One region of the Paenibacillus liaoningensis genome, then DNA from elsewhere that is predicted to be linked to it. Evidence: riboswitches for the same ligand, from Rfam matches in the RefSeq annotation. Region 1 holds a riboswitch; each other region holds the start of a gene.
What was found. A riboswitch is a leader RNA that binds a small molecule or an ion and turns the genes downstream of it on or off. The one in region 1 is predicted to bind cyclic di-AMP.
Positions count from the first base shown of each region.

Region 1 (5,672 bases):
GCAGCGCATTCGTCTCTGCCGTCTGCGAAAACTTGTTGAACAGCAGCACGCTGACCATTATAATCGCCGCAGCCGCAAATACCGACAGCGCCACTGAAATGAGAAACTGGATGCTGCGCTTCCTCATGGCGCATCCATATTCATCGCCTGATTGCGATAATCCTTGGCAGAGACGCCGACATTTTTCTTAAAGCACAGTGAAAAATAATTCGGGTCCGAGAAGCCGACCTTCTCGGCAATTTCGAACGTCTTCAGCTCCGTCGCCCGCAGCAGCTCCTTCGCCGCCTCCATCCGCAGCTGAAGCAAATAACCGCCGAAGGTCAGCTTCACCTCCTTCTTGAACAGGCTGCTGAAATACCCAGCGCTAATATGCAGATGGCTGCACAAGCGGGCAATCGACAGCTCGCTGTCATGGAAGTTTGCTTTCGTATAACGCACAGCCTCCTCGACCAGCTGCTTGTAGGAGCTTTGCCTGCGGCTGGCGATATGATGGCGAATTTTCTCGCAGAGCGACATGTACCATCTTCTCGTCTCCGACAGCCCGCTAAGCTGCTGCAGCTCCTCATAAATTTGCAGCTCGTATCCTACGATATCGTACAGGTTCAGCCCTGCCTCCCTCACCAGCTTCATGACCGCCGTCATCATCTCCAGCATGTAAAGCTGGTATTCCCGGTAAGCGGCATGGACGCCTTCAATCTCGTCAAAAAGCGCAGCCACCAGCTGCTTCAGCTCCTCATGCGTGCCTACGCGCAGGCAGCGAATGAGCGCCTGCTCCTTGAGCTCGTCAAATTGCAGCTCCTCCACATAGCGCGTCTCTACATCGTCAATGCAGATGATCCGGTTGCTGCCCACCAAATTATGATAATCGAGCGCCTGCTGCGCCTCCTCATAGCCCTGCTTTAACTGCGCGACATCCGCCAGCGTTGAGCTGACCCCAATCGTCACGGGAAAACGCAAGTATTTCTGAATATTTTGCAGCATTTCAGCAAGCCCGCCCAGCGTCCGCTCCATCAGCTCTTGCGCGCTTCCTCCCCGTCCAACTGCGAGCAGCGCCACCCGATCCTGATGCAGAAAAACTTTGCCCAGCCCGAGTCTGCCCCACACCTCTTCCGCCACATTGCGCAGGGCAAACAGCTTGAGGTCGAGATCGCTGGAGGCCGCAAGCGAGCTTTCCGCTGCGCGGAGCGGCAATCCGGGAAGCGCTTCCAATACATGCGTGTGCAGCACGGACACAATGTACGCCTCTCCCGCTAAATCCAGCTCATATTTCTCTAGCTTCTCCTCAATATGCCGCAGCGGAAGCTTGCGGGTGAGCAGCGACGACAGGAACAGCTCCTTTACGACCGGCAGGCTTGTACGGTAATGCTCCTGCAAAAGCTGCATATTTTCCCGCTTCTCACGCTCATCATCCAGCCGCTCCTTCACCTTGTCCATCACCTCAAGCAGCTGCTGCGCGGAAAAAGGCTTTAAAATATATTCATCCACCTGCAAGCCAATCGCCTGCTTGGCATATTCAAATTCATCATAGCCGGAAAAAATAACGATGCGCGTCAGCGGATACGTCTTCCTCGTCCATTCCGCCAGCTCCAAGCCGTTCATATACGGCATGCTAATATCCGTCGCTACGATGTCCGGCTCCAGACGCTCGATCAGCTCCATCGCTTCCCTGCCGTTCGCCGCCGTATCCACAATTTCAAAGCCATGGCGCTCCCATGCAATTTCGTGCAGCAGCCCGCTGCGCGTCTCTTCTTCATCATCTACCAGCAGCACTTTATACATCGTTCATCCCCCCGCTATTTAAATACGCGGCCGAGCAGCCGCAAACACCTGATTCTGTCAGCATGCTATTTATCATATTCGTTTCCTTGTTTTCTGGAAAGAGGGGGTGCTTTGAGTAAACAAGCGTAAACGGCTGAAGCCGTCCTTTGGCGGCAAAGCTACCGTTTCGCGATGAAATATAGAGAAAGGAAGAAAAAAATCATATGCTTTCCTATATTTTAAAGAAATCGCGAGATAAATCGACCTTGCTAAAGATAAATCTCGTTGTAAGCGTTTAAAATCAAACTAATCCGCTGCATTCGCTCTCTTTTGCGGCGTAAGCTTCCTTTACAGCAATCGCGGCGGGGGAGTATGATTCATAGCATGCATGAACCTTTTTTTGAAATATAAGAATTTATAAGTTTTGCACTTATAAATAGGCTTATATTTCTCGGACTGAAACGCGCTGCGCCGCCAAAGGAAGGCGATAGCCGTTTCACCTTGAAATATAGGAAAGTATAGGTTTTCGTTATCCTTTCTCTATATTTCTAAGGGCAAAGCTCTTCGCTCGTCCCAGAAGGACGACGAAGTCGTTTTTGCTTGATCGCTGAGTCTTCGCCCAATAGGCGAAGAGCGGGGGAACCAAACGCACTGCAGCCATCCGATGTGAGAGTCGGAAGCTGGCAGCGCAGGGGTGAATCGTTTGCAGGAGTGTCATGAAACTCCAGGCAAATGTAGGGCGACTCTCACCGCCCGAATCCGACAGCTAACCTCGTAAGCGCAGGTGTAGAGAGGAATGGTGAACGATTGTGACCTTGTAAATCAGGCCACAGAGCGTCATACGCCTCTGTGGTTTTTTGTTGTCTTTTTTTCGAAAATAGCACTCGCAACATCGGCAGGCATTTTGTTTCAAACGCTGAGTTCTGCACTGCCGCAGAAACGGGGGAACCATCGACGGCTCTCTGTCGTTGTCCAATGGACGATGGCAGGGAGCGTCACGGGGTGAATCGCAAGGGCACGATAAGTGCCAAGCGTAGGGCGTCTCTCGCGCCCGAATCCGACAGCTAACCTCGCAAGCGTCAACGGGAGAGGCCACACTTACACTTATCGCAGGCGAATCAGGGGCGTATGATGCCCGGATGAAGGAAGCTGCGGGTGAAGAGTCCTCTTTGCCCAAGGCTTCTTTTTTGCTGCCTTTTTTTCCAAAATGACTAGGGATAAAACGAAATAAGGAGCGCTGCAGCTATGCTGGATATCGGAATGGCTTTGACCTTAATCGCAGCTTTCGGGCTGATTGCCGGATTTATACGCTGGTGCGATCGGTCCATTAGCGAAATGGAGGAACGGGGATGATTGTCATATTGCTCGTTACAGGAGCTTTGCTGGTGTATCTCGTCTACGCCTTGCTCCATCCGGAAAAATTTTAGCAAATAACGTTTCATCATTTATAGCAAGGGAGGAACAGCTGTGGACGTCTTGCAAATGGCGGTAGTCGTCGGCATGATCATGCTGATCGCAAAGCCGCTTGGGCATTATTTATATTCCGTGTTTTCAAACGTTCCAAACCGTACTGACAAGCTGTTTGGACGAATCGAAGCGCTCATATATGCAGTAATCGGGCTCAAAAATCGCCAAGGCATGAGCTGGAAAAGATATGCGCTCAGCTTTATTACACTCAATTTCGTGCTCGTAGCTGTCAGCTATGTACTGCTGAGGGTGCAAAGCGGTCTGCCGCTTAACCCGAATGGAATCGGCGGCATGGAGCCGACACTCGTCCTAAATACGGTCATCAGCTTTATGACCAATACGAATCTCCAGCATTACAGCGGCGAATCAGGGCTGACGTATTTTGCGCAAATGGCCGTCATTACGATGATGATGTTTACGTCCGCCGCTACCGGCTTTTCCGTTGCTGTCGCCTTCGTGCGCGGCATTACGAGCAAAGGCGGAACGCTCGGCAACTTTTTCGAGGATTTCGTCAAAGCACATACGCGGATTTTCTTCCCGCTCGCTATTATCATTACGCTGCTGCTTGTGGCGCTGCAAGTGCCGCAAACGCTTAGCCCTACCTTGACCGTTACGACACTCGAGGGCGCGGTTCAGCATATCGCCATCGGGCCAGTCGCCTCGCTGGAGTCGATTAAGCATCTTGGCACGAATGGCGGCGGTTTTTTCGGAGTCAACTCCGCCCATCCGTTCGAAAATCCCAACCCGCTGACGAATGTCATTGAGATTTTGTCCATGTGGGCACTGCCTGCCGCGCTGCCCTTCATGTATGGCCGGTTTGCGAAAAGCAGCAAGCAGGGCTGGGTTATTTTTTCGGCGATGATGGCGCTGTTTCTGATCTTTCTTACGATTTCCTATACGGCTGAAAAAAGCGGCAACCCGCTGATCGCCACACTCGGCATCGACGCTTCGCAAGGCAGCATGGAGGGCAAGGAGGTTCGCTTCGGCATCGCCCAGTCCGCGCTGTTCACGACGGTGACGACGGCGGCCACGACCGGCTCGGTCAATTCGATGCACGATACGCTCACTCCGCTTGGCGGGCTCGTTCCCCTTGCCCAAATGATGCTGAACGTCGTCTTCGGCGGCAAAGGCGTCGGGCTCGTCAATATGCTGATGTATGCGATGCTGACGGTGTTCATCTGCGGGCTGATGGTCGGACGGACACCAGAATTTCTCGGACGAAAAATAGAGCCGCGCGAAATGAAGCTCATTGCTATCGCCATTCTTGTGCATCCGTTTATTATTCTCGCGCCAACGGCAGCGGCTTTTCTAACCGACCTGGGGCAAGGCGCTATATCCAATTCGGGCTTTCATGGCATTACGCAGGTGCTTTATGAATATACGTCCTCGGCCGCCAACAACGGCTCCGGGTTTGAGGGGCTGGCCGACAATACACCGTTCTGGAATATAACGACCGGGCTCGTGATGTTTTTCGGCAGATATATGTCGATGATCGCGCTGCTAGCTGTAGCCGGATCACTCAGCCGCAAGCAGTGGGTGCCGGAGACGATAGGCACGTTCCGAACGGACAATTCGCTATTTGCGGTTATGCTAATGGGCGTCGTTATTTTGATCGGCGCGCTCACGTTTCTGCCCGTCATTGTCACAGGGCCAATTGCCGAGTTTTTAACGATCCGTTAAAGGGAAATGAGGGGTAAGCGTTATGAATGACCAACGTGCTAAAAAACTGTTCACCGGACCGCTCGTGACCGAGGCGCTAAAGATGAGCCTCCTCAAGCTGAATCCGGTCCATATGATGAAAAATCCGGTCATGTTCGTTGTCGAGATTGGAACGCTGATCGTTCTGCTCATGACCCTATTTCCAGGGTACTTCGACTCGCAGGATCGCATCGGCTTCAACTTGACTGTTTTTATTATTTTGCTCTTTACGGTACTGTTCGCGAACTTTGCCGAAGCTTTAGCCGAAGGCCGCGGGAAAGCACAGGCTGGCTCGCTGAAAAAAACGAAGCAGGAAATTATGGCGAATAAGCTGCTGGGCGACAGCATTCAAATCGTCCCTTCTACGGAGCTGCGCAAAGGGGATATCGTTATCGTCTCGCAAGGGGAAATGATTCCCGGCGACGGCGAGGTCATTGAAGGGCTCGCTTCCGTCGATGAATCGGCTATTACCGGCGAATCGGCACCCGTCATCAAGGAGGCGGGCGGCGACTTCAACTCCGTGACGGGCGGAACGCGGGTCATCAGCGACCGCATCAAAATGCGAATCACGAGCGAGCCCGGTGAAACGTTCATCGACCGGATGATCGCGCTCGTCGAAGGCGCGAAGCGGCAGAAAACACCGAATGAAATTGCCCTGAACACGCTGCTGATAAGCCTGACGATTATTTTCCTCATCGTCGTCGTCACGCTTGGCCCGATTGTCGCTTATGTGGACGTCAATTTGGAAA
Region 1 is NZ_JCAALU010000009.1:43,837-49,508, reverse strand. Features, by position in the region: gene AC6B99_RS14660 (cache domain-containing sensor histidine kinase) at 1-127, opposite strand, end outside; gene AC6B99_RS14655 (response regulator) at 124-1,779, opposite strand; cyclic di-AMP (ydaO/yuaA leader) riboswitch at 2,354-2,554, shown strand; cyclic di-AMP (ydaO/yuaA leader) riboswitch at 2,663-2,852, shown strand; gene kdpF (K(+)-transporting ATPase subunit F) at 3,108-3,185, shown strand; gene kdpA (potassium-transporting ATPase subunit KdpA) at 3,226-4,905, shown strand; gene kdpB (potassium-transporting ATPase subunit KdpB) at 4,928-5,672, shown strand, end outside.

Region 2 (5,672 bases), on a different contig from region 1:
CTATGAGGATTGGCTCCCCATTGCTGAGCTGGTGAAGGTGCATAATCTGATCGTCGTATCCGATGAGGTATACGCGGAGCTGACTTATGAAAGCCAGCATGTGAGCATCGCATCGCTGCCTGGCATGCAGGAGCGGACGATCGTCATAAATGGCTTCTCGAAAGCTTTTGCCATGACAGGCTGGCGTATTGGTTATGCCTGCGGCCCTGTGGAAATTATTTCGCAAATGCTGAAAATTCATCAATACACAGCAATGTGCGCGCCTATTATGGGACAGATTGCTGCTCTGGAATCGCTGCGCAGCGGATTGGCAGACAAGGATCTAATGAAGGAGGCTTACAAGCAGCGCAGGGCGATGTTCGTGGGCGGCTTGCAGCAGCTTGGGCTTTCCTGCCATATGCCGGAAGGGGCGTTTTATGCTTTTCCATCCATCGCCCATACGGGACTAAGCTCGGAGCAGTTCGCCTTCAAGCTCATGAAGGAAGCGGGCGTGGCCGTTGTGCCAGGGCATGTTTTTGGACCAGGCGGTGAAGGGCGCATCCGCTGCTCCTATTCGGTATCATCAGCAAAGCTGTCGGAGGCTTTGGAGCGAATGGGCTGCTACATGAGCCAGACGAGGCAGGCTGACCCGTTGCAGCAGTTGGAGCGGGTCGGCGGTTGATGGGAACGGAGCGGAAAGGGCTAAGGAAGGGCTAGGAAAGGAAGCGGAAAGGAAGAGGAGGGGGGAGAGAGACGCTAGGCTTCTTCCCCTCCTCCGTAAACCATGCAATGAAATTCCGCCGCGCCTTGCGGTGTCGGGCGGATATACGTGTCGGTAATGCGGAAGCCTGCCTTCTCGTATACACGAATAGCACGTGCATTCCAGGTCAGCACCTCCAAATCCAGCTCGCTGTTTGGAGCGCGGCGGCGAGCCTCCTCTACCAGCAGCGCAACAAAGGCGGTGCCTGAGCCCCTGCTGCAAAGCTGTGGGTGAAGACCCAATCCAAGCCGCAGCACTTCATCCCCCAGCGGGAAAAACTGTGCAAAACCAGCGAGCTCCCCGCGATCGTCTAAAATAGCAGCATATTGCCTCTGGCGCAGCTCGGGATCACCGAACTCCATTTCGGCTTGCTCCATAACCTCCCATGCGGGCCATTGATAGATGCCGTAAGGCGGCTCATACCGCCAATCGCACAACTGCCGGGCATGGGATGCATCCATTGCGGCAACCTTCCAGCCAAATGGCGGCTGGGCGCCAGCAGGTGCAGCATTTGCTTTTGTCATCATTATACAATCTCCTTATAAACCTCAATCGCGCGGGCGCGTGAAGCTTTCAAATCAACGATGGCATGCGGCTGCGGCAGGTGGATTCGCTTATCAGGCAGATGGGCAAGCTCCGGCAGCCAGCGTCTAATGTAAGTGCCGCCCGGATCATGTGTTGCGGACTGCGTAGCCGGATTCATAATGCGAAAATATGGCGCGGCGTCGTAGCCGAGTGACGAGCTCCAAAGCCAGCCGCCTCGGTTCAGTGTATGATCATAATCGGCGAGCTGGCGGCGGAAATACTGCTCGCCCAACGTAAATGGGCATAACAGATTTTTCGTCAAAAACATGGCGGTAACCATCCGCAGCCGATTCGGCATTTCCCCCGTTTCATTTAGCTGCTTCATAGCGGCGTCAATAACAGGAATGCCCGTTTTTCCTTCGCTCCATGCCTCGAAATGCTGATCGCTTAGCGCAGATAAATCAAACTTCTGCTCATATCGGTAGAAGTCCTCATTGTATTTTCCTTGATATAGAAAAAAATCCCGCCATGCCAGCTGTCTAATCCACGCCTCGGCTCCAAACTGCTGCTGCGCCGCTTCGTAGGCTTGCCGTGCTGACAGCGCTCCCGTATTCAAATAACGCGCCAAATGGCTCGTCTGGTCGTCCGCAAACTGGTCGCGGCCGCCTTCATAGCCAGACAGGCGTTGATTTAGAAATTGCTCCAGCACCTCGGCTGCATGGCTCGCGTGGGATTGGCCGCGCCCGGCTGAGTCATCTATCTGCTGAAAGGCTGCCGCAGCCAGATGCTCCCGCGGAAGACTGAAGCGCTCTGCCATGCTGGCATCTATATTTTTCAGCGTATTAAGCTGCTGCAGTGTTGTCTCGCCCGCAGGGGAATAGTGGCTCTGCATAAAGGCTTGCCACATGCGGTAAAACGGCGTAAATACCTTGTAAGGCTCACTGCGCCGAGAAAACGTATGGAGCTCCTCCAAATCGGCCAGCGGCGCATCGTCGAGCGTCATCCAGCGGCGTCCCGCTGCGCGTACAACCTGCTGAATACCGTGGTCGCGTGCCCTTGCATAAGGCGTTGCCAGAAAACAGCAAAGCCGCAAGCTATTTGTCCGAAGACAAACAACTGCGGCTTTGCTGATTGAGACAGCAGCTTTTCGTTATGTAAGCGAAAAAAGCGTGGCCTGGCTCTATTGCTCGCTTGCGTACTTGTCGTAAGCGTCTTGGCTCATAACGCGTGTAGCTGATACGTAACGATCAGCATAATAAGACTCGCTAAGTTTGCTAATAATAACGCCTCTGCTCGAGGAAGCATGTGCAAACTTTCCATCGCCTACGTAAATACCAACGTGGGAGATGCCTTTGCCGCTCGTGTTGAAGAATACGAGATCGCCAGCGATCAGGTCACTCTTCTTCACTTCACTGCCATCGTTCGATTGGGCTTGGGAAGTACGGGAAAGATCGATGCCCATTTTGTCGAAAACATACTTCGTAAAACCGGAGCAGTCGAAGCCTTTCGTAGTCGTTCCGCCGCTTTGGTACGGTGTGCCGATCAGATCAGCGATAACACCATCCATCTTCGAACTCGCGAACACGCTGCCTGCTTGGAAAGCAAGCATTAATACAAGACCAACGAGTAGTGCAGTAACCTTCTTCAAAATTTGAAACTCCTTCCGGTGCCGACGAGGTTAGCTGTGGGGTTCGGTTGTGAAGGTTCCCTATGATTTCCAAGACACTTGAATCAAGCCGTCCAAGCATCGAAATCAATTCACCCAAAGTGGTTCCCCCGTATTTCTATACCTTTGCGGTATAAAAAATTAGGCTGGTTTAATTTTGCTCTGCGCTAATAATTCGTTTTTTTCATGTGATTTCCTTCTATATGAATGAATTTCTAATAATTCTCATGTAACCTTTTGGCTCAATTTTGCGTTAAAACAAGTTTCTTGCCTAATAAATGTTCGATCTATCGCCGTTCTTGGGCAAAAAAACATTTTGTCAGTTTATATGAGAAATAGGCAGCTAATATGCTATGAATCGTGTGAATAGGCAAGAATTATAGCGTAAAATGAAGATTTAGAGAGTTTGAGCTAGGTCGCCATATAGGCTGGGAAGTAAATGGAGGCTTTACCTGCAGGTGCAGGATAACGGCAAAAAACCGATTTCGGCCTTTTGGCCGCAATCGGTTTTTTTATGAGAAGGGCTTTAGAAAAATGAGAATACTAAATGAGAATTAGGTGGGGTTGCCCTCATTTTTCTAAGGGTCTCAGCTCTGCTTTGATTGCAGGCAATCGTATTGGGCAGCGAGCGTCCATACTTTTAACAAGGTGCGCAGCAGATGATAGGCTTGATGCATGATGAGTGCCAGCATGCCTGCCCAAGCATAGGAAAGCCCAGACACAGCGAGCGAAGCGGCAACAGCCAGCAGCCACATCAGCAGAGAGAGGCCGGCATAAGGGAAAAGATTTCGGAGCGCATGGCTGAGCCAGCGCAAGGAGCCCGTGCCGGAGGCGGCGCCGAACTGCATAGCGAGCAGCAGCAGGTGAACGAGGAAGCTCCATAGCAGCCAGCCGCCAAAGCCCGGCAGCGTGCCTTGCAGCAGCTCGCCCAGCGAATGGCCCTCCATAAGCAGCTTGAAGGCGCGAGGCAGCAGGAACCAGCCGGGTGCGAAAATAAGCAGCGTGCGCAGCCAATAGAGCAGCGTCACGGGCTTCCAAGCTTTGCGAATGCCTTGAAGAAACTGTGTTTCACCTGTTTCGCCCATATGATGCAGCGAGTAGAGCAGCCCCGCATTGAACAGCGGCGTCAGCAGCATGCGGGCAGCGAACAAGCCGCCCAGAAGCCACAAATAAGGATTGATCAAATCCGTCTTCGTCAATTGAAACTGGGCCTCGCTGAAGAATAGCGACACGGCCGAGTCAGACGGATGCTGGAGCGGAAAGCGCCGCAGCAGCGGCAGTACAGTCATATCAACAAAACGGTAAAGGAAAAATCCCCATAATAGCTGGTAAAGGAATAACAGAATGACGATATAGAAATGGCGGATAGCGAGCCGCCAGCCTTGCTTCATATGCTGCTTCATTTTTCAACCTCCTCTCTACCAGCCTACGGATCCGAGCAAGCCTTCGATGAGCTTCGTCAGGCCGAGGCTCCATCGAATGCGCGACTGCTCGGGCACTTCTGCGCGCATAAAATTGTTAATATGCTTGTTGTCCAGCACATTGCTGTTTTTCGGGTCAACCGCCACCCAGGCAAGCGGAGCAGCATGCACAACCTTGTACTGGATATGCGACTCGGCGGCATCCCATGTTTTCGAAATCTTTTCGCCGTCGGTAAAGGAGAATACGAGCGGGATTGGCCCATTTTGCCCGCCATTGCGCTTAATCAGCACGGTAGACTCGTACTCCGTTTGGCCATCCTGCTCCACTTCATTCACTCGAATAGCCTCTACTGAAAAATCCGCCATCAGGCTGCCGTATACATACTGGTGGAAGTAGTCCTGCCATTTTTCCTTCGTAATCTGCTCAACGACACGCTGGAAATCAGACGTGGTTGGATGCTTGAATTTGTATTTTTGAAAATATGTGCGCATAATTTTTGACATCGTCTTTGCTCCGACCTGCTTCTCAATGCCGACCAGCACAAGCTTGGCGCGCATGTATACATTTTCCGCGTACTCATCGCTGTTGTGATAAGCCCATGAAGGCTGCTTCAGCGGGGCAGGGGCCGTAATATAGCTGGCTTCCATAGCCAAGTTAGGCTCAACGCCATAGGCGTTCTCCATCACCTTATCCTCCGCATAAGAAGTAAAGCCTTCGTCGAGCCACGCTTCTTCGAACTCGTTCGATGCAACCATCCCGTACCAATACTGATGGCCAATTTCATGTACAACGGTGCGCTCGAGGCTGTAGCCAGGGTTATCGGATTCAGCAGCTAAAGCGGTTACGAGCGTTGGATACTCCATGCCGCCTGCACCATTCGCACCCTTCGGAGGGACGATAATGGACAGCGTCGAATACGGATAATCGCCGTACCACTCCGCGTATTTGGACAGTGCTGATTTTGCTGCATGCATATAGCGGTCTTTCAGCCCTTCGTGGGCAGGGTCCAAATAAAGCTTAATGCGAACACCCGGAATACCCGTTCCTGACAATGTGTCCTCCGCATATATGAAGTCCGGCGAGGCTGACCAAGCAAAGTCATGCACGTCTTCGGCATAGAACTGATAGGTGCTTGTGCCATTTTGCGTCACAGCTTCCCTGGTCTGAATGCCGGTAGCAGCGACCGCAAAGTTTTCTGGCACTGTAATCTGGGCGCTGTACAAGCCAAAATCGCTGTAAAACTCCGAATCGCCATGATACTGGTGGACGTTCCAGCCTTCATTCGTTCGGCCGCGTGTGCCAGCCAGTTCATAAACAGCA
Region 2 is NZ_JCAALU010000020.1:70,267-75,938, forward strand. Features, by position in the region: gene AC6B99_RS27385 (aminotransferase class I/II-fold pyridoxal phosphate-dependent enzyme) at 1-661, shown strand, start outside; gene AC6B99_RS27390 (GNAT family N-acetyltransferase) at 736-1,266, opposite strand; gene AC6B99_RS27395 (FAD-binding domain-containing protein) at 1,266-2,357, opposite strand; gene AC6B99_RS27400 (C40 family peptidase) at 2,445-2,915, opposite strand; cyclic di-AMP (ydaO/yuaA leader) riboswitch at 2,917-3,088, opposite strand; gene AC6B99_RS27405 (hypothetical protein) at 3,518-4,333, opposite strand; gene AC6B99_RS27410 (M1 family aminopeptidase) at 4,349-5,672, opposite strand, start outside.
Region 2: linked by a shared signal. The riboswitch ahead of AC6B99_RS27400 (C40 family peptidase) and the one ahead of kdpF (K(+)-transporting ATPase subunit F) in region 1 are both predicted to bind cyclic di-AMP.

Region 3 (5,672 bases), on a different contig from region 1:
CCTCTGTATTTTTATTGTTGCCGCTGCAGCCTGCAATGAATAATGCAAAAATAAGAACCAAAATATTCCATCTATAGTTACGACTACGCACGTCGTTATTCACCTCAATCGTCATGTTCACCTAGCCCTCTCACCCTAATAGTATATGCCACATTATCGTCAATATCCAATAGACGCATGAACAGAGCGGAAGTTACGGCAAAAAAGCGCGGAAGCAGGCCTCCGCGCAAACTTTTTTTAAAACACATCCGTATCCTTAACTTATCTTCAAAATATCTCCTGATCTTACAGCGCTTTGACCTGATTATCCTCATGCTGGGCTTCGGCCGAATAATGCCCTGACTTCACAACCTTTGTTGTCAAATACTTCTCATTGTAGACCGAGGTTTGGCCCCAAAGCGGAACACGGCGGGCAATGTGCATGCCAGCATCACGAAGCGCCTCCACTTTGCGCGGGTTGTTCGTAATAATCGATACGGGCTGCGAGCGAAGCAGCTTCAAGACTGCAATGGATTCGCTGTAATCGCGAGCGTCCTCGGCAAAGCCCAGCTCCAAGTTCGCATCAACCGTATCCAGTCCTTCCTCTTGAAGCAGGTAAGCCATTGCCTTGCTGAACAAGCCAATGCCACGGCCTTCATGATTGGCCAAATAAAATAAGGCACCCGTTCCATGCTCGGTAATCATTCGCATCGACTGCTTAAGCTGAAAGCCGCAATCACAGCGTTGGCTGCCAAAAATATCGCCCGTATGGCAAATGCTGTGCATGCGAATCAGCGCATCTTCGCCTTCGGCAAAATCGCCATAGACGAGCACGCTGGATTGCTGAAGCTCCGCATAATGCCCATTTGCCAGCTCGCTGTATAGATCTGCTTCGTCCTGCGCGCTATTTTTCTCACGCTTCAGCCAGCTGTACCACTGGAAAATCTTCGTCTCGCCATCAAGCTCAACCGGGAGCTGAATCGGTCCGACAACGTGGATATCGTATGAATCGCCTTCAATTGTTTTTATTTTGTCATTTATAATAGAACGAATGGATGGTTTAATCATTAGTGTGCACCTTCTTCATCTGTATTTGATATAATAGGTTGAAAGGCTAAGCTTCATCTGCTATACATGCACCTTGCCTTATTAACAATCATAGGGGAACAAATTTTCGCTTACCATTAGTAACTAATTATATATTTGAAATTCCATTACGTCAAGTTATGAGCGTTCAAAAAGTTTGCTTGTATATAAATACTATTAAAGCTATACTTAATAGCAAGTTATAATGAGGTGATCTACATGGAGAAATCCGGGCTTTGTCCGCGCCTGCACAAAGGGATGGACATTATAAGCAAACGATGGACCGGCTTGATCATTTATCAGTTGCTGTCCGGGCCGCAGCGCTTCAGCTGCATTCAAGGCGCCCTTCCCATTAGCGGCAGACTGCTGTCTGAGCGGCTTAAGGATCTTGAAGTTGAGGGCATTGTAAGCCGCGCCGTCTTTCCAGACATTCCAGTTCGCATTGAATATTCGCTCACTGAAAAGGGACACGCACTGGAGCCGGTCATTCGCGAATTGCAGCAATGGTCATCCAATTGGGTAGCGCCTATGTCCATATCCAAGTAAAAGGTTAACGAAGCAGCCTCGGCCCTCCATCGGGCCGGGGTTGTTTTGTGTTTTCGGAGTGGGGGACGCTTCGCGGAATTATAGCAATCTACTATTAACGTCTAGTACCCTCTATCAGTAGGCCACATATAAATATATTATTCGTATCTCCCCATGATAATTGTCCTCATATGCGTTATCACTAGAAAGGAGGAAACCCGATTGCTTACTGTCTTCATTATTTGCTCATCAGGCCTGTCCCTCTATTTCATTCTTAAGCCTCCTCCACCGATTAAACAGCCTACTATTCTAACCCTATCCTCTACGGCAACAGATAATCGCTATGACAGCATTAGCATAGAAACCGCTCAGCATACTGCTGCTGCCGCAAATGAATAACCCTTTGCTGCTTCACTATGAATTTAATCAAGAATTCGAGGTGATTAACATTTGATCTCGCTACCTTCCATTATCGTGTCCCTGTTTGCTTTCCTTTTCACTATTTTGCTCATTTTGTGGCGACCCAGAGGGCTGAATGAAGCCATTCCTGCTACGTTTGGCGCCATTCTCGTCCTATTGAGCGGAGTCATCTCGTTGTCGGACCTAGCGCATATTAGCGCCACTGTAAGCGGAGCTGCCATCACTATTATGGCAACGATCGTCATGGCTATCGTGCTAGAAAGCTTCGGCTTTTTCATCTGGGCAGCCGAAGGGCTTGCTATTCGAGCACGAGGCTCAGGACTCAGATTGTTCTGGTATGTAAACCTGATGTGTTTTCTGATGACGCTATTTTTCAACAATGACGGCAGCATTCTTATCACAACCCCGATTTTGCTCATTATGCTGCATCACATGGGACTGAAAAACCACCAAAAAATTCCATACCTACTCTCAGGAGCATTAATCGCTACCGCCTCCAGCGCTCCCATCGGAGTCAGCAATATTGTAAATCTGATTGCGCTGAAAATCGTCGGCATGGATTTGTACATGCATACCGTCATGATGTTTATCCCCGCTACACTAGGTCTGCTGCTGCTCACCTTGCTGCTGTTCCTCTACTTTTACCATCAGCTTCCCCGGGAAGTACCCCATACGATTTCAATCGTCCCTATTCACTCTGGCTACCATCCTTTACTCACTCCTGCCGGAAGCAAGCCTGCACAGCCCAAATACAGCAGCCGCTTTATGAAATCGATTCTGCTTTTCGTCTTCTCCGTTCGGCTCAGCTTATTTGCTGCATCCTATTTGCACATCCCCGTTGAGTGGGTCGCTGTTTTCGGCTCCTTGCTGCTCCTTTGTTGGCGCTGGATTTACCTGAAAATGCCACCGAACGACATTTTGCGTAAAATCCCCTGGCATATACTCATATTCGCCTTCGCCATGTATATCATTATTTATGGCCTGCACAACATTGGCCTGACGCAAGGACTCGTTCAGGTGTTCGAGCCGCTCGTTACTGGCAGCCTGATGAATGCAAGCATTTTAATCGGAGGGCTCGTCTCCGCCATGTCTACACTCGTCAACAATCATCCCGCACTCATGATCGGCACGATCACGCTTACTGAAATGAACCTCGACCCGCTTACCCTCAAAATCGCCTACCTCGCCAGCGTCATTGGGAGCGATATTGGCTCACTCATTTTACCGATAGGCACGCTAGCCTCACTCATTTGGATGAATCTTGTGCAGAAATCCAAAGTAAAAATCAGTTGGATGGATTATGTCAAAGTAACGCTTGTCATCATTCCGCCTGTGCTGCTGTTTACCCTCACTCTTCTTGCTCTATGGGTTGGCTGGATTTTCCCAATGCACTAGCTCACAACAACGTATACATGAGCGGTCAGTCTACAAATAGGTGTTTTCTGATAAATCCGCAGCTATTTCTATGGCAAACGGGCGCTGCCACCAAATGACGGCAGCGCCCGTTTGCCTATAAGGCAGCAGTACTATTTATTTTATTTACTACTAAAAGGTTTACAATTGAGGAATAACGGTTTAATATATATCCCTAGCCGAATTCTAGCACTCTAATATTAAATCGCTTAATTTTTCAATTGAAAAAGCGGGGGAACCAACAACGTGGTTGAAGCGAAAGCTTGAATCGCAAGGGGTGAATCCGGTGCATCTCGCACTGGTAGGGCAGCTCACTGGCCCGAATCCGACAGCTAACTCCGTAAGCGAACGTGAGGAGAGATGAATATGATTGTCCTTCATGCGCCGGACGCTCCGCCTAAGGCGAAGCACGCAATGAAGCTTACGGTCAAACGCATTGAGCTGTTTGTCATTCCAGCACTCAATGTAGACGACGCCGGAAACCGTGCCTGCTTGCGGGTAACGACGGACAAAGGCATTGGCTTTGGCGAGACTTTTGTCGACGAGATGGAGCGCCCTAATGATTGGGGCCTGTGGTGCAGCGCGCTGAGCAGCTTTATCGGCACCTTGTCTATTACAGGACGGTCGCTTCGGAGCGAGCAAGCCGATCATCACAGTGTGTACAACCTATTCGATCATGCGATTCATCATCTCAAAAGCTGGACCGCAGAAATTGAACCGGACGACGGCGCTTCTGAGGAACCTATTTTACTTAGCCGCTCCTTATTCTACCTTTCTATTTTTTAGCTTATTTTAGATCACCATAACGCAAAGGAACCTTCCCCGCCATGTTTCAGCTGGCAGGAAAGGTTCCTTTTTTTCTATCGGCCGCTTGTCCTTTCAAGGTGAAACGGCTTTCGCCGTCCTCTGGCGGCGCGGCGCGTTTCAGTCCGAGAAATATAGAGAAAGGATGGGAAAATCATATACTTTCCTATATTTTAAATAAAATCGGTCATCGAATGGACATTCAGCTCGCCCGGCGACGCAGCGCTGAAAGCCTGATCTCCTTGCGGATTTCGCGCGTAAAACGTAATCGTACGCGGTTCGTTCGGCAGCAGATCGAAATAGTTGTCGCTGAAAATACCTTCGATCGACGCAGAAAGTCGAACCTGCTTGGCCAGCGTATCCGTCTCCAGCACATAAGCGGTGCCGCCGCTGCCTTGAACCTCGCTGATCTTTATGGCCGGAGCCGCAAGCTCAAGCTCATTCATCGGCCTGAAATAATGCTCCTTTTCCTCCACGAGCAGTCCACCCTGCTTTAGCTTCGCCACAAGAACGACTTCACCTGGCTGAATGCCTTCGGAAAGCAGCGCTTCCAGCTCTAAGGAGCAGGCGATATGGCCGTTGTTTGGCTGAAGCGATACCGGAACGGCAAACTGCTTCAGCACCTCGCCCGTGAATGAACGCAGCTCAAGCGCAAGCTCGCCGATGAAAGGTTCATTTTGATCTGACAATACATAACAATCGACGCGGCCGCTGCTCGCGCAGTCAAACGACAGCATGATGTCGCGGAAGCTGCGTGCCGCATAATATTGCAGCGCCTTCCAGCGCCCGTAATAGTCCATTCCCGCCCATGAGGCGACAGGCCAGCAATCGTTCATTTGCCAATACAGGGACCCCATGCAAAATGGCTTTTTCCGCCGATGGGCTTCAATCGCTGTCTTCATCGCTTCCGCCTGCAAAACCTGGCTCAAATAAAGAAATGCCGGGAAATCCTTCGGCTGGCGCAAATACATATCCATATATTCCTTGATCAACTGGTTGCCGCGCGCGTTTTTCTGATGCGCCAGCATTACCTCCGATTCAATGGCCATGTCCGCTTCTTCCGCATACTGCTGCACCGTTTGCAGCTCAGGAAACGATTGGAAGCCGTATTCGCTCATGAATCGGCCGACGTGGACGTTGTATTTTTCAAAAGGCTCTACGTTATGCCAGACGCCCCAATAGTGAATATCGCCGCTCTTCGACAAGTTGAAAGCATGCTGCTCACCGTCTCCCGTCAGCCCCCGCATAGGTGAAGAAGGCCAATACGCAATACCATTGCCAAGCCCCGCGACCGCCTGCGGCAATATCCGGTGGAAAATCGCCTCATAATCAGCCCACAGCTGCTCGCGCTGCTCAGGCGTATAGTCGCGCTTCCAGCCCCAGCCCATATTTTCATCATAATGTGACCAGGCCGTATCGATTTCATTGTTGCCGCACCATATGGC
Region 3 is NZ_JCAALU010000005.1:116,552-122,223, reverse strand. Features, by position in the region: gene AC6B99_RS08390 (hypothetical protein) at 1-121, opposite strand, end outside; gene AC6B99_RS08385 (GTP cyclohydrolase II) at 286-1,047, opposite strand; gene AC6B99_RS08380 (winged helix-turn-helix transcriptional regulator) at 1,285-1,611, shown strand; gene AC6B99_RS08375 (arsenic transporter) at 2,041-3,405, shown strand; cyclic di-AMP (ydaO/yuaA leader) riboswitch at 3,620-3,785, shown strand; gene AC6B99_RS08370 (hypothetical protein) at 3,790-4,209, shown strand; gene AC6B99_RS08365 (beta-mannosidase) at 4,401-5,672, opposite strand, start outside.
Region 3: linked by a shared signal. The riboswitch ahead of AC6B99_RS08370 (hypothetical protein) and the one ahead of kdpF (K(+)-transporting ATPase subunit F) in region 1 are both predicted to bind cyclic di-AMP.

Region 4 (5,672 bases), on a different contig from region 1:
GACAGCTATCGGAAGAGAAAGTTTTTAAGGACCCCGTTCATAAATATATTTATGTTCAGGATCAGACGATATGGGATCTAATCAATACGAAGGAGTTTCAAAGATTACGGCGTATTCGGCAGCTCGGAACGTCTTATCTTACTTTTCATGGCGCTGAGCATAGCCGATTCTCCCATTCTCTTGGCGTGTATGAAATTACTAGAAAGATTATTTCCCAATTCGAACGCAATGGTTTTCCCGGCTGGCCACAGGAGGAGCGGCTATTGGCGCTTTGCGCTGCACTGCTGCATGACGTTGGTCATGGGCCATTTTCCCATTCGCTGGAACAAGTATTCGATACGCATCACGAGCAGTGGACCTGCAGCATTTTGCTTGAGGACACCGAGGTCAATCGTATACTACGAAATGTAGCAGACGACTTTCCTGAACATGTCACTGCTGTTATTAATAAGACATATCCGAATCCAATTGTTAGCGGCTTGATTTCCAGTCAGCTTGATGCGGACCGAATGGACTATTTATTGAGGGATGCTTATTTCACAGGGGTCAATTATGGCAACTTTGATCTGGAGCGTATTCTGCGTGTGCTCCGTCCTATTAATGGAAGGATTGTTGTTAAAGAAAGCGGCATGCACGCCGTAGAGCATTATTTGATGTCCCGCTATCAAATGTATTGGCAAATTTATTTCCATCCGGTTACGAGAAGCTCGGAAATCATCCTTAGACAAATATTTCGCAGAGCGAAGGAGCTTTATGAGGGTGGGTACACATTTGGTTGGATGCCGGAGCCGCTGAAACGGCTGCTTGACGGGACAATTGGGGTTAAACAATATTTGAAGCTGGATGAGGCGTATTTGCAGACAGCCTTTATAGAATGGAGCGACGAAGGCGATGAACTGCTGGCGGAGCTATGTGATCGTTTTTTGACGCGTCGCCTCTATAAATACATCATGTTGGATAAACCGGATATTGGCCTCTTTAATGAAGTAAGACAACAATTTGCAGCGATCGGGTTGAACCCGGATTACCATATGGAAATTGATTTTCCATTTGATCAACCGTATGATGTGTATCAGCCTGATACGAAAAAAGGCGGAAAAGAAGAAAAGACGCCGATTTTGTTAATGGATAGCTACGAGGCTGTCAGTGAAATTTCCACGAAATCTGACATCATTCGTTCCATTACTGGACTTCATCAGGGCCAGTCCCATTTGTATTATCCGGAAGAGAAGCTGCGCGCTGCCGCTGATCAATTAAGCGATAAAGTACGAATGTTATTTAAAATATAGGAAAGTATATGATTTTGCCATACTTTCTCTATATTTCTCGGACTGAAACGCGCCGCCAAAGGACGGCTTTCGACCGTTTCACCATAGACTATAATATAGAAGGAGCTTGCTCAATTATGATTTCTTTATTCGACACACACACCCATTTGGACTCCCCGCATTTTGACGAAGACCGCGAAGCTGTTATCGAAAGAGCGCGTGCGGCAGGGGTGGATTTAATGGTTAATATTGGATTCAATCGGGAAACGATTCCAACAACACTTGCGCTGGCAGAAAAATATGATTTTATATATGCAGCAGTTGGCTGGCACCCCGTTGACAGCATCGATATGCTGCCGGAGGATCTGGGATGGATTGAAGAGCTTTGCTCTCATCCTAAAGTGGTAGCCATTGGCGAAATCGGACTGGATTACCATTGGGATACGTCCCCAAAAGACGTCCAGCATCGCGTATTTCGCGAGCAAATTCGCTTAGCCAAGAAGTTGAAAAAACCAATTATTATTCATAATCGCGATGCCCATGAGGATATTGTCAAGCTGCTGAAGGAGGAAAATGCTTCTGAGGTTGGCGGCATTATGCATTGCTTTTCCGGCAGTCCAGAAACGGCTCAAAAATGCCTCGATATGAACTTCTATATATCGTTCGGGGGACCGCTTACATTCAAAAATGCAAGGGTGCCAAAAGAGGTGCTTGCGATGGTTCCGAGTGACCGAATTTTGATCGAAACGGATGCCCCATATTTGACCCCTCATCCATTCCGAGGGAAACGAAATGAGACGTCTTATGTGTCGCTCGTTGCGGAAGCGGCAGCAGAAATATTAGGAAAATCGGTGGCCGAAATCGCCAATTTAACGACCGAAAACGGTAAAAAATGTTTCGGAATTGTGTAAAAACGGCTTTAAAAACGAGAATAAGTGACCTTTCCGGCGATAAAACTAATTTTTCATGCTGAAATAGACTCTCTTTTCCGTAAATATCCTAAAATTTCGCTTAAATCGGTTTTTATCTGATCTTTACAATTAGGCTCCGATGAAGGTATGATTCATTTCAGAGCTTTAAATTTTTGTATTGGATTTCCAGTTTGCGCTTAATCTTCGAACTTTGGAGAGCGGGGGAACCATGCACGATGCTGTGAGGAATTTGCGGATCACATTGCACGCGCACCTGAATTTCTTCTAGGGGTGAATTTGGCGGGGATTGCCATGAGCATTCTTCCGACGATAGGGCAGCTCTCTTGCCCGAACCCGACAGCTAACCTCGTAAGCGTTTATAGAGAGTGATCAACCTCGTGCATCCACCATTCCTGAATAGTCTATTTTGACGTTCCCGGGAAGCCACGAAACAGATCCTCTGTCGACGGGCTTTCTTTTTATTTTTGAATATTGGGTAAATCGTCGTCATAGGGTAAATCTAGGAGGTTGCAGAGGAAATATACTGGAGCGTGCTAGAAGCACGCCAATATACTATAGTCGCGTCAATGGTATCATGCGTAATTCGACGGCGGGGCTATGAAGGAGGACCGATGAAGTGGGCATTATTCAAGCAAGTGAGACCCATGGGAAACGATCATCCAGCATGTCTTTCGCATTGCGATGGAAGCGTGAAAACTTGCGTTTGATTCTTTTGAGTACTACGATCTCAATCGCTATGACTTTCATGTTTTTGGTGTTGTTGTACGGATCGGCTGACAAAAGCGTATCCGTAGTAGTGAATGGACAAGAAACCGTTGTTTCAACGAAACAATGGGTCCTGCAACGCCTACTGGATGAACAAGCTATTACAATTGGCCCGCATGACGAGGTATCTGTACCTCTGAATACGGCAGTAAAGGATGGGGACCGCTTTGAAATTAAGCATGCGGTACCGCTACTTGTAAAAGCTGATGGCAAAACATCAACGGTGTACACGACAGAGAAAACCGTGCAGGCAGCGATAAAGAAATTAAATATTCCTGTTGAAGATGATGATAAAGTATTACCTTCGCTTGGCTCGGGCGTCAGCGCGGATATGACCGTAACAGTCATTCGCGTCGATACGAAGCTAGGCAAGTCGTCCAGCACAACACCGTTCACCATTGTGAAGAAGGAAGATCCGAACCTGGAAGTAGGCAAGGAGAAGGTTGTGCAGACGGGCAAAGAAGGCGTCGTAACGATCAAAATTGAGAAGCAGTTTGAAGATGGCGTACTTGTCTCCAAGAAAGTGGTAGACAAGGTAGTCGAAACGGTTGCGGTCAATCAGGTCGTTGCAGTCGGTACGAAAAAGCCGGAGCCTAAAGTTACTGTGCTGTCGACAGCGACAACCAGCAACAATGTAACGGTAGACGGCACAACGCTCACATCCAAAAAAGTGCTCAGCAACGTCACATTGACGGCCTATTCAGCTGGCTTAGCATCAACGGGCAAGAGCGAAGGGCACCCGGACTACGGAATTACGGCCTCTGGCGCTAAAGTATCGGAAGGACGGACAATTGCCGTTGACCCGGATATCATTCCACTCGGTTGGTGGGTGTATATCGAGGGCATTGGTTTCCGCCGTGCTGAAGATACCGGAAGTGCGATCAAGGGCAATAAGATCGATGTTTATTTTGACAGTGAGAAGCAAGCTAATAAATTTGGTAAGAAAAAAGGATTTACCGTTTATGTGATTGGTCCTAACAAGCCATCGCTTAGCTAATTAGTGGTAGTTCTTTATGGATTGTGCTCTAGTTTATCGCAATCATAAGCTAAATATGACAGGATGCGGAAGAGGCCTTGCCTCTTCTTTTTGTTTGCGTCAGATTCGCTTGAATGGCCAATTGGGGTTATAATAAAACAGACGTGAATGAGCGGGTTGTTGTTGCAGCAATCGCCCATTTTTTCTGAAATATAAGATTGATAAGTTTCACATTTATAATCAGCTTATATTTCACCGCGAAACGGCAGCTTTGCCGCCAAAGGACGGCGACAGCCGTTTACGCTTGAACGAATATCCAAGATAAGTTTCCCTTTGTGAAAGGATTGTTCGATGTGATCAAGGAAATGATTGTAGTAGAAGGCAAAGAGGATACGGTAGCGATTAAGCGGGCCGTTGAAGCCGATACGATTGAGACGAATGGATCGGCCATTGGCGAGGATGTGCTGCGGCGCATCGCGCTGGCACAGGAGCGCCGTGGCGTTATTATATTTACAGATCCGGATCATGCAGGAGAGCGTATTCGTAAAATTGTCGCTCAGCGTGTGCCGGGCTGCAAGCATGCTTTTTTACCGCAGGAGCTGGCCTCCTATAAAGGGGATATCGGCATTGAGAATGCGGCGCCTGATGCGATTAGGCAGGCGCTCTCGGAGCTGCGTACAGAAACGGCTGAGAGCGTCGGGGCCATTACATGGGACGATCTGATGGCAGCTGGCTTAATTGTGCATGAAGAAGCGGCAAAGCGGCGGCTGGTTATAGGCAAGCTGCTGGGGATCGGCTATGCGAACGGGAAGCAGTTCTACAAGCGCTGCACGAGCTTCTGCATTACGCGCGAAGAGTTTGAGAAGGCGCTGCAAGCCATGGAACAACAGGAACAGGGGTGACGAAGGCGTATGACGGAGCAACAAAGCTTGAATAAAGGCGCAGTTAAGGCCGCAGAGGTAGCTACGCCTAAACGAACAAAGGAAATTATTGCGAAGTACGGGTTCTCCTTTAAGAAGAGCTTGGGACAAAACTTTCTCATCGACCAAAATATTTTAAACAATATTGTCAGCGCAGCTGAGCTTGACGAGACAAAAGGCGCGCTTGAGATCGGCCCTGGTATCGGAGCATTGACGCAGCGCCTTGCTGCAGTTGCGGGAACGGTAACGGCTGTTGAAATCGACAATCGGCTCATTCCGATTTTGCATGATATTTTCGAAGGCGAAGCGAATGTGGGCATTGTGCACGGCGATGTGCTTAAGCTCGACCTGAAGCAGCTGTTCGAAGAGCGCTTCAGCGGCGTAACGGGCGTTAGCGTCGTGGCGAACCTTCCTTACTATGTGACGACGCCGATTTTGATGAAGCTGCTGGAAGAGCGCCTGCCGCTGGAAAACATCGTCGTCATGATCCAGAAGGAAGTCGCGCAGCGGATGGCAGCAAAGCCAGGCGGCAAGGAATATGGCAGCCTGAGCGTGGCTGTGCAATATTATTGCGAGCCAAAGCTCGTCTGCACCGTTCCGCATACGGTGTTTATTCCACAGCCGAATGTGGATTCAGCTGTCATTAAGCTTGCGCTGCGGGACAAGCCGGCTGTTGATGTGCCCGATGAGGCGCATTTCTTCCGCGTCGTGCAGGCCAGCTTCGCACAGCGCCGCAAGACGCTCTACAACAATTTGACGGCGCTTGTGGGCAAGGAACAGCGGGAGGCCCTTACAACGCTGCTGCAGGGGC
Region 4 is NZ_JCAALU010000031.1:9,189-14,860, forward strand. Features, by position in the region: gene AC6B99_RS32000 (HD domain-containing protein) at 1-1,289, shown strand, start outside; gene AC6B99_RS32005 (TatD family hydrolase) at 1,406-2,179, shown strand; cyclic di-AMP (ydaO/yuaA leader) riboswitch at 2,364-2,571, shown strand; gene AC6B99_RS32010 (resuscitation-promoting factor) at 2,817-3,962, shown strand; gene rnmV (ribonuclease M5) at 4,295-4,843, shown strand; gene rsmA (16S rRNA (adenine(1518)-N(6)/adenine(1519)-N(6))-dimethyltransferase RsmA) at 4,853-5,672, shown strand, end outside.
Region 4: linked by a shared signal. The riboswitch ahead of AC6B99_RS32010 (resuscitation-promoting factor) and the one ahead of kdpF (K(+)-transporting ATPase subunit F) in region 1 are both predicted to bind cyclic di-AMP.